Regions from separate parts of the Labrys monachus genome, predicted to be linked through region 1. Evidence: riboswitches for the same ligand, from Rfam matches in the RefSeq annotation. Region 1 holds a riboswitch; each other region holds the start of a gene.
What was found. A riboswitch is a leader RNA that binds a small molecule or an ion and turns the genes downstream of it on or off. The one in region 1 is predicted to bind cobalamin.
Positions count from the first base shown of each region.

Region 2: it holds a riboswitch for cobalamin, as region 1 does, so the genes downstream of both, J3R73_RS11895 (HoxN/HupN/NixA family nickel/cobalt transporter) here and J3R73_RS01130 (ribonucleoside-diphosphate reductase subunit alpha) in region 1, are expected to answer to the same signal.
Region 3: it holds a riboswitch for cobalamin, as region 1 does, so the genes downstream of both, J3R73_RS11330 (DUF1636 family protein) here and J3R73_RS01130 (ribonucleoside-diphosphate reductase subunit alpha) in region 1, are expected to answer to the same signal.

Region 1 is NZ_JAUSVK010000001.1:250,078-254,705, reverse strand. Features, by position in the region: gene J3R73_RS01145 (NAD-dependent epimerase/dehydratase family protein) at 1-692, opposite strand, end outside; gene J3R73_RS01140 (helix-turn-helix transcriptional regulator) at 931-1,146, opposite strand; cobalamin riboswitch at 2,022-2,233, shown strand; gene J3R73_RS01130 (ribonucleoside-diphosphate reductase subunit alpha) at 2,340-4,628, shown strand, end outside.
Region 2 is NZ_JAUSVK010000001.1:2,634,440-2,639,067, reverse strand. Features, by position in the region: gene J3R73_RS11905 (cold-shock protein) at 8-217, opposite strand; gene J3R73_RS11900 (tetratricopeptide repeat protein) at 530-1,756, shown strand; cobalamin riboswitch at 1,823-2,021, shown strand; gene J3R73_RS11895 (HoxN/HupN/NixA family nickel/cobalt transporter) at 2,116-3,177, shown strand; gene J3R73_RS11890 (pyridoxal phosphate-dependent aminotransferase) at 3,212-4,381, opposite strand; gene mscL (large conductance mechanosensitive channel protein MscL) at 4,598-4,628, opposite strand, start outside.
Region 3 is NZ_JAUSVK010000001.1:2,510,851-2,515,478, reverse strand. Features, by position in the region: gene cobN (cobaltochelatase subunit CobN) at 1-320, opposite strand, end outside; gene cobW (cobalamin biosynthesis protein CobW) at 320-1,360, opposite strand; gene J3R73_RS11330 (DUF1636 family protein) at 1,357-1,755, opposite strand; cobalamin riboswitch at 1,935-2,127, opposite strand; gene cobU (bifunctional adenosylcobinamide kinase/adenosylcobinamide-phosphate guanylyltransferase) at 2,286-2,792, shown strand; gene cobO (cob(I)yrinic acid a,c-diamide adenosyltransferase) at 2,789-3,391, shown strand; gene J3R73_RS11315 (autotransporter domain-containing protein) at 3,569-4,628, shown strand, end outside.

The sequences.
Region 1 (4,628 bases):
GCACGCAGCCTGACAAGGGATTCCGCGTCCGAGGCCAAAGTCGGGCAATCCTGCATTGCGAAAGGGGTGGCGGCCGAGATGATATAGCGCCGGAAGTGCGGCCCGCCGTTCGTCAGCGCGGCCAAGTGGGCATCGGCCACGTCCCGAACATCAACCCCACGATGTAGCCGATAGGTAGCCATCACATCGCCCGGCTCCGGAAAGCTGCGGGACATGCGCAAAACCCGCACGGCCAATTCAGAACAGGCCATGCCTTCCAGAAGGCGCTCGGCTTCGAGTTTCGTCCGATGATAGATGCTCTTCGGTAGAGGGGTCGTATTCTCGTCTATCCATGTGCATGAGCCGGGAGAAACAGCACGCCCATATAAGGCTGTCGTGCTGGTGAAGATCAGCCGTTTCACGCCAGCGGCAATCGCCACCTTTACGACAAGTCGGGTTCCCTCCACGTTGATGCGCTGAAACTCCTCATCTGGAATAATACCGACATGCGGAGCATGGAGCGCAGCCGTATGGATAACGGCATCCACGCCCTTCAAAGCGGAGTATAGTAGCGCTTCGCTGGCGAAGTCTCCGACGACATGGGTGGTGGAAAAGGGAGAGCGATCGACCCCAACGACCTTGTGTTGCTCCGCCAAGGCCCTGAAAATGGCCCGACCGACCCGTCCGGAACTACCCGTAAGCACTATGCGCATGTGAAACTTTCAAGAAAGTCTGTCGCAAAACTCCCGAACTTTGTCGGTCTTTCGCGCTCGATACCCACTCCGGTGCAGAATAGGGACTTCCGCGATAATGGCAACGTCCGCCGAGATCTCGACCCGGCCGGAACCCAAAGCGCCAAGAATGCTGCCCGGCTCGCGCGCGACCCCGATGAAGCGCCAAGCGTGGAAAAGAGGGCCGACACCCAATCCGTTGTTCGTGCCGTCTCCTGCGTCACCGCCTCTCGCCGCCTTCGCTCCCCGGCCGCCATTTCACGGGATCGGCGATCCATCGGTCGACGTCGGATTCGTGCCAGCCGGAGCCGTTGGTGCTGATCCTGAGCTGGGCCGGGAACGTGCCCTCGGCGATCTTGCGGTAGAGCGTGGATCGGGACAGACCGGTCCTGGCGAGGACGGTTTTGAGACGGATGATACGGTCTGGTTCTCGCATGGTGGCGATGCCTCGCACTGGCGGTTCCTGACGGCTCCCGAGCCAGAGGGAGCAAGGAATTATCTTTGTGCAAGAAATATTTAGCGTCAGAGTACCATAGCGAAGTAAGGGCAAGAATCGGCTGTTTCGAGAGCCCGGTTTTTTGTCTGAGCCGCCCGAATCAGCCCTCAGACTTCGCTCCCGGCGACGCGGAAGCGATCCGTCAATACAAGCCATCGCCTGAGAGAGCCGCGAGATTTATTCATCGCTCGACGCAGGACCAGCACGGGCACTTTTCGTTGGATTTGGAGTAAGCCCGCGTCGGAAGTCAGAGCTTCTGTACGATGTCTTCCTTTGGCAGATGATTCAACGGAAGCGGCGCTTGCGCCTTCACGGTCTGGATGGCGGAGTTGCTGCGGATATCGCAGCCCCCCGGCATCTTGAGCAGCGTCTCGAGCAGAAAGCGCTCATAGCCCGCCAGATCCCTTCATCGCGTCCTACGCCGGAGCTGGCGATCCCAAGGCTGCGGCAAACTATTTGCGCAAGCCAAGTCCCGCCGGCACGCCCTTGATCGAGTGGTCCGGCACCGGACTGATTCAGCCGGGGTTTCAGAAGCGTTTCGAGGCCAAGGACGGGAAGTTGGACGAGGTCGCCGATTGATGGATTGGCCTATTGCTGCGCTTTGGTCGCACCCTCGCAACCTGGATCCCAAGAGACGAGTGGTGACCTGAGAACATACCTTCAAGCGAAAAATCGATCATAATGTGGCGCACCGGAACCGCTTTTTGTTTGCGAGGTGACGAGCTCGTCTCCTGCGTACGGAGCGGATGCGACCTGTTTTCGTAGCCGTTCGACAAAACAGCTCACCACCTATTGACATGGCGCCATAAATTGTCACTAAATGTAGACATCGTGGTTCTTCCTAGTCTGTTAAGACGTGGAAGCTAAGAGGGAAGTCGGTGCGCTCTATCGCAAGGCCGGCGCTGCCCCCGCAACTGTAAGTGGCGAGTTCTTGTTCAGCCATGTCACTGAGGCCGCAAAGCCTTGGGAAGACGTACAAGGATGATGACCCGCGAGCCAGGAGACCTGCCGCGACACTATGTACGTCCACGGGCGGGGTGTTCCGGTGAGGCGCTTGCTTTGGGCGGCATGTGCCTCCCGTGTCGTGGCACGCGTCCGCCTGCTCTCCGTCCCCACATTCATCGGGGATGATGATGCCAGCTACAGCCGAACGCCATGACAATGGCAACCACAGACCTTACACGACGGCCCCTGACGTTGAGGCGGTCGCTAGCGCGCCCGGCTATCAGCTCATCCGCCGCAATGGCGCGGTGACGCCGTTCGATACCGCCAAGATCGCGGTCGCCTTGACCAAGGCGTTTTTGGCCGTAGAAGGGCCGTCCGCCGCCGCATCCCGCCGCATCCACGACATCGTCGCCGGGCTGACCGACCAGATCGTGGCGAACCTAACCCGCCGCCCCGGCATCGGCCGGACCTTCCATATCGAGGATGTGCAGGACCAGGTGGAACTGGCCCTGATGCGCGGGGAGTATCACAAGGTCGCCCGGGCTTATGTGCTCTATCGCGATGAGCGGGCGCGGGAACGCGCGAAGGCCCTCGCCGCGGCCCATCCGGCTGGTGATGTCACCGTCGTGCTGCATGTGAGGACCGCCGACGGCGCACGGGTGCCACTGGATGCCGGCCGCCTCTCAATCGTCATCGGCGAGGCTTGCACTGGGCTCGACGGCGTCTCGCCCGACGCGGTCCTCACGGAGGCGCAACGCAATCTCTATGACGGTATCACGCTCGACGAACTGGCACAGGCCCCCATCCTGGCGGCGCGCACACTGGTGGAGACCGAGCCCAACTATTCCAAGGTCAGTGCCCGCCTGCTGCTCGACAAGCTGCGCCGCGAGGCTCTGAGCTTTGTCGCCGGCCGGCCGGAACAGGCGACGCAGGCGGAGATGGCGGAACGTTACGGCGACTATTTCTGCGCCTATGTGAAGACCGGCATCGCCAACGAACGGCTCGATCCCGAACTCGACCGCTTCGACCTCGCCCGACTTGCTGCCGCGCTCGAACCTGCGCGTGACCTCGAGTTCGATTATCTCGGCTTCCAGACGCTCTACGACCGCTACTTCCTGCACATGCGTGGAAATCGCTTCGAGTTGCCCCAGGCCTTCTTCATGCGGGTCGCCATGGGGCTGGCGCTGCGCGAGATCGACAGGGAGGCGCGAGCCATCGAATTCTACGACCTGCTCTCCTCCTTTGATTTCATGGCCTCGACGCCGACCTTGTTCAACGCCGGCACGCTCCGGCCGCAGCTCTCCTCCTGCTTCCTGACCACGATCGCCGACGACCTCGACGGCATTTTCAAGGCGGTGAAGGACAACGCCTTGCTCGCCAAGTATTCCGGCGGGCTCGGCAATGACTGGACGCCGGTGCGCGGCCTCGGGGCCTACATCAAGGGCACCAACGGCGAGAGCCAAGGTATCGTGCCATTCCTGAAAGTGGCCAACGATACCGCCATCGCGGTCAACCAGGGCGGCAAGCGCAAGGGGGCGGTCTGCGCCTATCTCGAGACCTGGCATGTCGACATCGAGGAGTTCCTTGACCTCCGGAAGAACACCGGCGACGACCGCCGCCGCACCCACGACATGAACACCGCCAACTGGATTCCCGACCTGTTCATGCAGCGGGTGGAGGCCGGGGGGCAATGGACCCTGTTTTCGCCCGACGAAGTGCCGGACCTGCACGACCTCTATGGCAAGCCGTTCAAGACGGCCTACGAGACCTATGAGGAGAAGGCCGGACGCGGGGAGATCAAGGTGTTCAAGCGGGTGGCGGCAGTCGACATCTGGCGCAAGATGCTGACCATGCTGTTCGAGACTGGACACCCTTGGATTACTTTTAAGGACACATGCAATCTAAGATCACCGCAAAGCCATGTCGGCGTGGTGCATTCCTCGAACCTGTGTACCGAGATCACGCTGAACACCTCCGCCGACGAGGTCGCGGTCTGCAATCTCGGCTCGGTCAACCTCGCGGCCCATGTCAGGGTGGACGGGCTCGATCAGGCGCGGCTGGCGAAGACGGTGAAGACCGCGATGCGGATGCTCGACAACGTCGTCGACATCAATTTCTACACCATCCCCGAAGCGCGCCGCTCGAACCTGCGCCACCGCCCGGTGGGGCTTGGACTGATGGGGTTCCAGGATGCGCTTCAGACGCTGCGCCTGCCGGCGGCTTCGGACGCAGCCGTCAGCTTCGCCGACACCTCCATGGAGGCGATCAGCTTTTATGCCATCTCCGCTTCGGTCGATCTCGCCGCCGAGCGCGGACACTATCCGAGCTTCGAGGGGTCGCTCTGGTCGAGGGGCATCCTGCCAATCGACTCGCTGGAGATACTCAGCGAGGCGCGCGACGGCGATGTCGAGCTCGACCGTTCCTCGACGCAGGACTGGGCGGGACTGCGCCAGCGCGTCAAGACGACGGGCATGCGC
Region 2 (4,628 bases), 2.4 Mb from region 1:
CGCAAGCCTAGACAGGCTTGAGATTGCCGGCGGCGGCCTTGCCCGTCTTGCGATCCGTGAGGATCTCGTAGCCGATCTTCTGCCCTTCACGCAATTCCGGCATGCCGGCGCGTTCCACTGCGGTGATATGCACGAACACGTCGCGGCCACCGTCGTCCGGCTGAATGAAGCCGTAGCCCTTCTGGGTATTGAACCACTTCACGGTTCCCGTGCTCATAGGTAGTCCTTTACTTCGTTCCAAAGCATGGACGACCCACGGCGTGCCGTGTTCGCCCGGTTCTGCGAAATTTGGAGAGGGTGTCCTGAACGAGCGCCCCGCAAAGCAAAGGCGAACCGGCCCAGTCTTCCGGCCAAATCGACCCAAAATCGATACCACAAATTCGTCTGCCCTCACAAGAGCTTGCGAAATCACAGTTTTGCCGTGCATCCATCGTCAATCCGCCATTCCTTGCGGCTCCCGCTTGCTCTATGGATGCGAGCGCCGACCGCCGTGTCGCCGCCTCCCCGATATGCCTGACCCGGATTCGGAATGATCGTTTTTCGTCGTTTTTCCATCCTTTTGACGGCGCTGGCGCTCGCCTCGCCCGCCTTTGCCGACACGGCCGACAAGGACTGCTCGCGAGGGGCGGCGGAGCAGCGCATCCCCGCCTGCACCCAGCTTCTGGACAGGCCGCTTTCCAAATCCACCAAAGCGATCGTGCTCTACCGTCGCGGGCTCGCCTATGCCGACAAGGGCGATGACGGCCATGCGGTCGAGGATTACACCGCCGCCCTGCAATTGCGCCCGCGCGACATGGCCACCCTGACCGCCCGGGCCGACGCCTATCTGCGCCTCGGCCGCGACCAGGCGGCGCTCGACGATTACGCCAGCGCCATCGCCTCCAACCGACACGCATCGCTCGCTTTGGTCAATCGCGGCTTCGCTTTGATCCAGCTCAACCGCAACGAGGAAGCCACCAAGGATTTCGACGCAGCGCTCGCCCTCGATCCCCGCGACCAGGAGGCCTATAAGGGCCGGGGTGACGCCGAGCGGGCGCTCGAGGACCATATCGCCGCGGTCGAGGACTACACCCAGGCCATCCGCGTCGACAAGACCTACAAGAACGCCTTCTACGGCCGCGCCCGCTCGCTGATCGAGATGAAGGACTATGTGCGAGCCCAGGAAGACCTGCAGGCCGCGATCGATCTCGATCCCGAATTCGACTCCGCCTATTTCAGCCGCGGCTATGTGCGCTGGCAGCTCGGCGACACCGAGGGCGCGCTGTCGGACTATTCGAGGGCGCTGGCGCTGGAGACGGACTTCCCGGCCGCCCGGCTGGAGCGGGGACAGCTCTACGCCGCGCTCCATCGCTATGACGAGGCCATGGCCGATTACGACGAGGCCATCCGCGAACTGCCCGATCTCGCGCAGGCCTATGTCTCCCGCGGCATCGCCTGGCGCGAGCTCGGCGATTACGACAGTTCGCTCGACGACATGAACAAAGCCTTGTCGCTGCCGGCCAGCAAGGCCGATACGCTGGTGGAGCGGGCCAAGACCCATCTTGCCGCCGACCAGTACGACCTCGCCTTGGCGGACGCCGATGCGGCCATCGCCGCCCAGGACACCGTCCCCGACTATTACGCCCTGCGCGCCAAGGTGCAGGAGCGGCGCGGCCAGCGTGATGCTGCGATCGGCGACTTCCGGAAGGCCCTCGAGCTCGATCCCGCGAGCAAAGTGGCCAAGGCCGGCCTCTACCGCCTCGGCTCGACGCCATAGGCCTGGCGGCCGAGGCCTCCGCCCGGGCTTTGTCGCAGGCCAGTCTTGACGGCGACGGGCGGGCACGGCTAGCTGTCCCCTGATGGTTCCCTCCGGGGATCAAAAGGGAACGCGGTGCGGGCAGTGGCCCAAGGCCGCGGCTGCCCCCGCAACTGTCAGCGACGAGCCGCCTCCACATCGCCACTGGGACCCGCATGGACCTGGGAAGGCCGGAGAACGGCGCCGACCCGCGAGCCAGGAAACCTGCCATCGCCGGACGTCAAAGCAGGAACATCGGGCGGGGTGTCCCGATGTATCGGTCCCCCTCGGGGCAAGCCGGTCGCTGCAATGACATGAGACGTCAAAAGCAGAAATCCTCCATGCCAATCCCGATTCGACGCTTCTTCACCGAAAGCACGCCCGATTTCAAAGGGCGGCTCATCGCCATCTATGTCGTGCTCGCCATCCTCAATCTCGGGGGCTGGCTGTGGGCGCTCATGGCCTTCCACGGCAACCCGGCGCTGCTCGGCATCGCGCTCGTGGTCTACGGGCTCGGCCTGCGCCACGCGGTCGATGCCGACCATATCGCCGCCATCGACAACGTCACGCGCAAGCTGATGCAGGAGCGGCGGCGGCCCGTCGCCGTCGGCTTCTTCTTCGCCATCGGCCATTCGCTCGTCATCGTCATCGTCGCGGCCGCCGTCGCCGGGGCGGCGACCCTGCTCGGCGGCTTCCGGAGCCTGCAGGACATCGGCGGCACGATCAGCACCGGCGTCTCCGCCCTGTTCCTGTTCGTGATCGCGGCCATGAACATCATGATCTTCCTGTCGATCTACAGGAGCTACCGCCATGTGCGCATCGGCGGCGCCTATGTCGAGGAGGATCTCGACATCCTGCTCAACAATCGCGGCTTCCTCGCCCGCATCTTCCGGCCGGTGTTCCGGCTCGTCTCCAGGAGCTGGCACATGCTGCCGGTCGGCTTCCTGTTCGGCCTCGGCTTCGACACGGCGACCGAGGTCGCGACCTTCGGCGTCACCGCGACCCAGGCCGCCAAGGGCGTGCCGTTCGAGGCGATCATGGTGTTCCCGGTGCTGTTCGCGGCCGGCATGTCGCTGGTCGACACCACGGACGGCGTGATGATGCTCGGCGCCTATGACTGGGCCTTCGTCAAGCCGATGCGCAAGCTCTACTACAACATGACGATCACGCTGGTCTCCGTCGTCGTCGCCGTGCTGATCGGCGGCATCGAGACGCTGGGGCTGATCGGCGACCGATTCGCCCTGACCGGCGCGTTCTGGGACTTCATCGCCGCGCTGAACGACAATTTCAACAATCTCGGCTTCGCCATCATCGCCATCTTCATCGCCGCCTGGGTGATCTCCTATATCGTCTACAAGGCCAAGCGGCTGGACGATTTCGACATGAACACCACGCGGGCCTGAGGCCGCCGGGTCCGACGCCGGCGCGGCGTCGGCGTCAGATCCGGCCGAGCCAGTCCACCAGCCGCTGCGTCGCGACCTGCAGCTGCTCGGGGCTGCGCAGGAAGCACAGGCGCATGAAGCCTTCGCCACCGGGGCCGAACGCCGTGCCGGGGGCGAGGCCGACATTGGCGTCATCGACGATCTCCAGGCCGAGGCGGCGCACATCCGGCCGGCCCTCGACGGTGAAGAACAGGTAGAAGGCGCCGTTCACCGGCGCGAACCGGACCTTGCCGGTGGCGCCCAGCCCGTCGACGACGATGTCGCGCCCCTGGCGCGCCCGGGCGATCTGGTGCTGCACGAAGCTCTCGCCCCGGTCGAGTGCGGCGATGCCGGCGCGCTGCATGAAGGCCGCGACGCCCGAGGTCGAATATTGCACGAGGTTCTCGATGGTCTGCCCGAGTTCGGGCGGCGCCTCGATCCAGCCCATGCGCCAGCCGGTCATGGACCAGTTCTTGGAGAAGGTATCGGTGAAGAAGATGCGGTCTTCGGGCGTGCGGATGTCGCGGAAGGACGGCGCCCGGCCGCCGGCATAATGGAAGCGGGTGTAGATCTCGTCCGCGAAGATCCACAGGCCGTGGCGGCGGGCGAGATCGAGCACGAAGGCGAGATCGTCCGGCGTGGCCACCCACCCTGTGGGGTTGGAAGGGGAATTGATGAAGATGCCCCTGGTGCGGGGCGTCACCGCATCGGCGATGCGCTGGCGGTCGAGCTGCCAGCCCGCATCCGTGTAGATCTGCGGCACCATCACCGGCGTCGCGCCGGCGACGCCGATGGCGGCCGGGAAATTCGGCCAGACCGGGCTCGGCACGATCACCTCGTCGCCTTTGCCGGCGACCATGCGCACACAGGTCTGCAGCGCATGCATCCCCGATTGCGTGACGAAGAAGCGACCCGGCTCGAACGGTTTGCCGAACAGATTGGTGTGATAGCGGGCGAGCGCCTCGCGGAGGTCCGGAATGCCGCGCTGCCAGGTGTAGAAGGTTTCGCCGGCGGCGAGGGAACGCGTCGCGGCCTCGGTTATGAAGGCCGGCGTCGGCACGTCGCCCTCCCCCGCCCAGAGCGGGATCATGCCCTCGCGCGTGCGCCCGTAATTCATCACCTCGACGATGCCGCTTTCCGGCGCGCCGAGCGCCTCCGGACGAAGGCCGTCGAGAAAGGACGGCATTGCGGGCGGGATCTTCTCGGCAGCGGCGGCGGTCACGGCATCGTTCCTTGCGGGATTTCGGCCTACACGGCCGGCCGACAAGCATAGGCCATGGCAGGCGGGACCGAAATCAATTGTTGGAATGGATCGCATCGCCCGCACGAATGGAGCGCGCGGGCGGGACGCCCGCGTTCCCAGGACGAGCGCTTCTCCGTGAAGTGCGACTCGGCCGCGGCCCTATTGCCGGGCGGCCAGCAGGTCGCGGATC
Region 3 (4,628 bases), 2.3 Mb from region 1:
AACGCCAGCGCGATGCGATTGCTGCGGGCGGCGGCGGCGAACTCCTCCACGCCGTAGCGCCAGTAATCCATGCCGCCGAGCAGCCGCACCACGATGGCCTTGGCGTGTCGGGCGACACTGTCGACATAGAGGTCGACCGACATCGGATGGCGCAGCTTCTGCAGCGGCGCGATGCGCAGGCCGTCGAGCCCGGAAGCGGCCGCCAAAGCGAGATCGCTGTCGCTCAGCGAGGCGAACACGATCGCACCGGGCGCCTGGCCCAGGTCCACCGCCGCCTCGCCGGCATCGAGCGAGCGCGTATCCGCCGGCAGGAGATGCATCAGCCGTTCAGCGCCTTGCGGATGCCGTCCTGGTCGAGCCCCTTCTCGCCGATGACGACGAGGCGGCTGGAGCGCGCCTCGCCTACCGCCCAGGCCCGGTCGAAATGCTGCGAGAAGCGGGCGCCGACCCCCTGCACCAGCAGGCGCATCGGCTTGCCCTCGATGGCGACGAAGCCCTTGATGCGCAGGATGTCGTGGTCTTCGGCGGCCTTGCGCAGCTTCGAGATCAGCGCGTCGGCTTCGAGGATGGCCGGCAGGTCGACGACGAAAGTGTCGAAATCGTCGTGGTCGTGCTCCTCCTCGGCATCGTGATGCGAGGGCCGAGCGGCGAGATCGTCCTCGGCCGCGGCGCCGAGCCCGAGCAGAACGGCGGCATCGATGCGCCCTTCCGAGGTGCGCACGACCTTGACCGCCCTCGGCACCGTCCTCTCGATGTCCCTCTCCACGCCCGCCAGCTCGCTCTCGCCGAGCAGGTCGGCCTTGTTGAGCACGACGAGGTCGGCGCAGAGGAGCTGGTCCTCGTAGACCTCCTCCAGGGGATTGTCGTGGTCGAGGGCGCCGTCCGCCTCGGCCTGGCGCTTCAACTCTTCCGGATCGTCGGCGAAGCGGCCCGCCGCGACCGCGGCACCGTCGACCACCGCGATGACGCCGTCGACGGTGACGCGCGAGCGGATCGCCGGCCAGTTGAACGCCTTGACCAGCGGCTTGGGCAGCGCGAGGCCGGAGGTCTCGATGACGATGTGCTCGGGCGCGTTCGGCCGCGCCAGCAGCATTTCGAGCGCCGGCACGAAATCGTCCGCCACCGTGCAGCAGATGCAGCCATTGGCGAGCTCGACGATGGCGTCCTCGGGGCAGCTGTCGATGCCGCAGGACCTGAGGATGTCGCCGTCGACGCCGACATCGCCGAACTCGTTGACGATCAGCGCCAGGCGGCGGCCGCCGGCCGTCGCCAGCAGGTTGCGGATCAGGGTGGTCTTGCCGGCCCCGAGGAAGCCGGTGACGATGGTGCAGGGCACCTTGCTGTTGCTGGCGAGGCTCATTCGGCGGCTTCCTTGTGATCGAGGAGAGGCGGTATGCGCGCGATCATGCCGCGCTTGAACGGTTCGGGACGGCCGCGCCAGGGCATCAGCCCGTCGGTGGAACCGGCGAGCAGCGCCGCGGCGGCGAGGACCTCCGTGCCGCTTTCGGCGACGAGATCGCCGAAGACATAGGTCCAGCAGCCCGGCGCCGAGACGGCGACGGTGCAGGAGCGGCGGCAATTGCCGAGGCACTCGACCGGCCGCAGGGCCATGCCGGCCGGCAGCGCGTCCGCCAGCGCCCGGTGCAGGCGCGCGCCGGGGCGCGGCGCATCGGCATCGTCGTCCGCACGCCGGCAGGTGACGCAGACATGGATCAGCACGTCATGAGGCTCGGCCTGGGATGGATCTGCGCGCATTCGGCCCTTTCGTCCTCCGCCGCGGCGGAACTGGCAGGGCGCAAGCGGTCGTCGGACAGGCCGGCGACCGCCGAAAGCGGAACCGGCATCCCGGAGCGCCCCGCCCGGACCGGCCTTTGCCCCGCACCGATCCTGCGGGCGGGCAAAACGAAGGAGGAGCAGGCCGCCTGCATCGAGGCGGCCGGTTCCCGTGGACGGCAGGTCTCCTGGCTCGCGGTTCATCGCGTTCCGCCGCCTTCCCGGTTTCCCAGTGGCCCAGTGGCGGAGCGCTCGCCGCTTACAGTTGCGGGGGCAGCCGCGGCATGGGGGCCGAAGCCCCGCACCGCATTCCCTTTGATCTCTCGACGAGAGACCGTCCGAAGCCGACTAAAGGACCTTGCTTGAAAGCTTGTCAATCGGCCCCTCCACGAAAACAGCCGACAAGGGGCGGCGAGCGGGGAGGCCTGTCCGAAGAACCTTCGCCGAACGAGCGGCCGCCCCTGACCGACGCGGCGCTTGCCTTCCCGGCGCGCAGCCTGCAAGTACGGAGCATGATCGCTCCTCGCCTCACCTTCGTGCTCGGCGGCGCGCGTTCCGGCAAGAGCCGGTACGCCGAGGAACTCGTCGCGGCCGAGCCTGCGCCGTGGTGCTATATCGCCACCGCCCAGGCCTTCGACGACGAGATGCGGGCCCGCATCGCCGAGCATCGCTCCCGCCGCGATGCGCGCTGGCAGACCAGCGAAGCCCCGCTCGGCCTGCCCGGCGCGCTGGCGGCGGCGGCGGGTCCGGTCCTCGTCGACTGCCTGACGCTCTGGCTCACCAACCTGATGCTGGGCGAGCATCCCCTGGCACCGGCCTTCGACCGGCTGGAGGCCGCGATCGCCGCCGCGTCCGGGCCGGTCGTCATGGTGTCGAACGAGGTCGGCCTGTCGATCGTGCCCGACAATGCCCTCGCCCGCGCCTTCCGCGACGATCAGGGCCGGCTCAACCAGCGCGTCGCCCGGCTGGCGGATCGGGTGATCTTCATGGTGGCAGGCTTGCCGATGGTGGTGAAATGACGGACGAAGCGGCGCGCCACAAGGCGAAGATGGAAAAGCGCAAGGCGGTGCAGGACGCCGAGGTCGCCTCCAAGACCATCGAGAAGGGCCTGCTGATCGTCAATACGGGCCCCGGCAAGGGCAAGTCGACCGCCGCCTTCGGACTGATCATGCGCGCGCTCGGCCATGGCTGGCGGGTGGGCGTGGTGCAGTTCATCAAGGGTGCGTGGTCGACAGGCGAGCGCGCGGCGCTGGAGCGCTTCGCCGACCTCGTGACCTGGAAGAGTATGGGCGAGGGCTTCACCTGGGAAACGCAGGACCGCGCCCGCGACGTCGCCGCCGCCGAACGGGCCTGGCAGGCGGCGCTCGGGATGATGGCCGATCCCGGCATCCGCCTGCTCGTGCTCGACGAACTCAACATCGCCCTGCGCTACGACTATCTCGACCTCGGCGCCGTCGTCGAGGCCCTGAAGCGGCGCCGGCCGGACCTGCATGTCGTCGTCACCGGCCGCAACGCCAAGCCGGAGATGATCGAGGCCGCCGACCTCGTCACCGAGATGACGCTGGTCAAGCACCACTTCGCCGCCGGCGTGAAGGCGCAGGAAGGCATCGAATTCTAAGCGGAATCCTGCTTAGGGGCGGGCCGCTGCAGGGTCCTTTCCCCTGTGGAAATGGGAGCTTTACCCAATCGACCCAAGCCTTCCGGCGGTCCTTTCTTAGCGGCGGCATTGCAACCGACGGTATGTCCATGCCACTAATATCTCACGATCGTAGAGGGGCAGATCGGGGAGCGAGTGGTGACAGGGGCTGGGACGGGGGCGTTCCGCGCCGGCGAGGGTTTGGGGCGATCCTCCGGCAGGACAATCTATTATTTTGATATCGTTGAGGATTATCCCGCCATTGGCGGGGTGGTCGAATTCTCGCGGACGCTTTTCCGCCAGTTGAAGCGGCGCTATGGCGACAGGCTCGTCTCGGCGCGCGCGAGGGCGCCGGCGCTCGGGCTTCCCGGGGCGGAGATGCCCTATCTCCACCGCGAGCGGCTGGTGGCGGAGCGCATCGCCGCGGCCGATCCGGATTCGGTGTTCTTTTTCCCCAACTTCCAGTCACCGGTTCCCGGCCGGGCACGCGCCGGCGGCCCGCGCGTGGTCAATGTGCTGCACGACGTGCAGTTCGCCTATCTGCCCGAGCTGTTCTCGGCCGAGAGGGTCGATGCGCTGTACCGCACCTTCGCGGAAACCCGCGACAATGCGGATGAGGTGGTCTTCATCAGCGAGGCGGCGCGCCGGCAGTTCCTGGACAAGATCGGCACGCCGCGCCGTCACCGGGTGATCTACAACCCCGTCGACGTCAACCCCGTCGACATGGCGGCTTCGGCCGGGCCGGCCGGCGGCGAACGCGCGCCCTTCCTGCTCGCGCCGATTCATTATCACCCGCACAAGAATTTCGCCGGCCTGCTGTCCTTCTTCGCCGCGCTCGCCGGCCACGATCCCGCTCTGGAGCTGGTGGTCACCGGCCAGGGCGGCGAAAAGTTCGACCGCCATCTCGCCGCGCTGCCGGCGAGCATACGAGGGCGCGTGCGCCATCTCGGCTATGTCGAGCGGCGCCGGCTGGAGCGGCTTCATCGCCGGGCGCGGGCCTTCGTCACCCTGTCGCGCTTCGAGGGGTTCAACCTGTCGGCGGCGGAGGCGGCGAGCCACGGCACGCCCCTCCTGCTTTCCGATCTGCCGGTCCATCGCGAGCTGTTCACAGGGCAGGCCTGCTTCCTCGACCCGGCTTCCCCCTCGATCGCGGCGGCGCTCGACTTCCTGGCGGCACGGAGCGGGCGCGAGAGCCCGCCTTGGCCGCTCGCCGCGACGT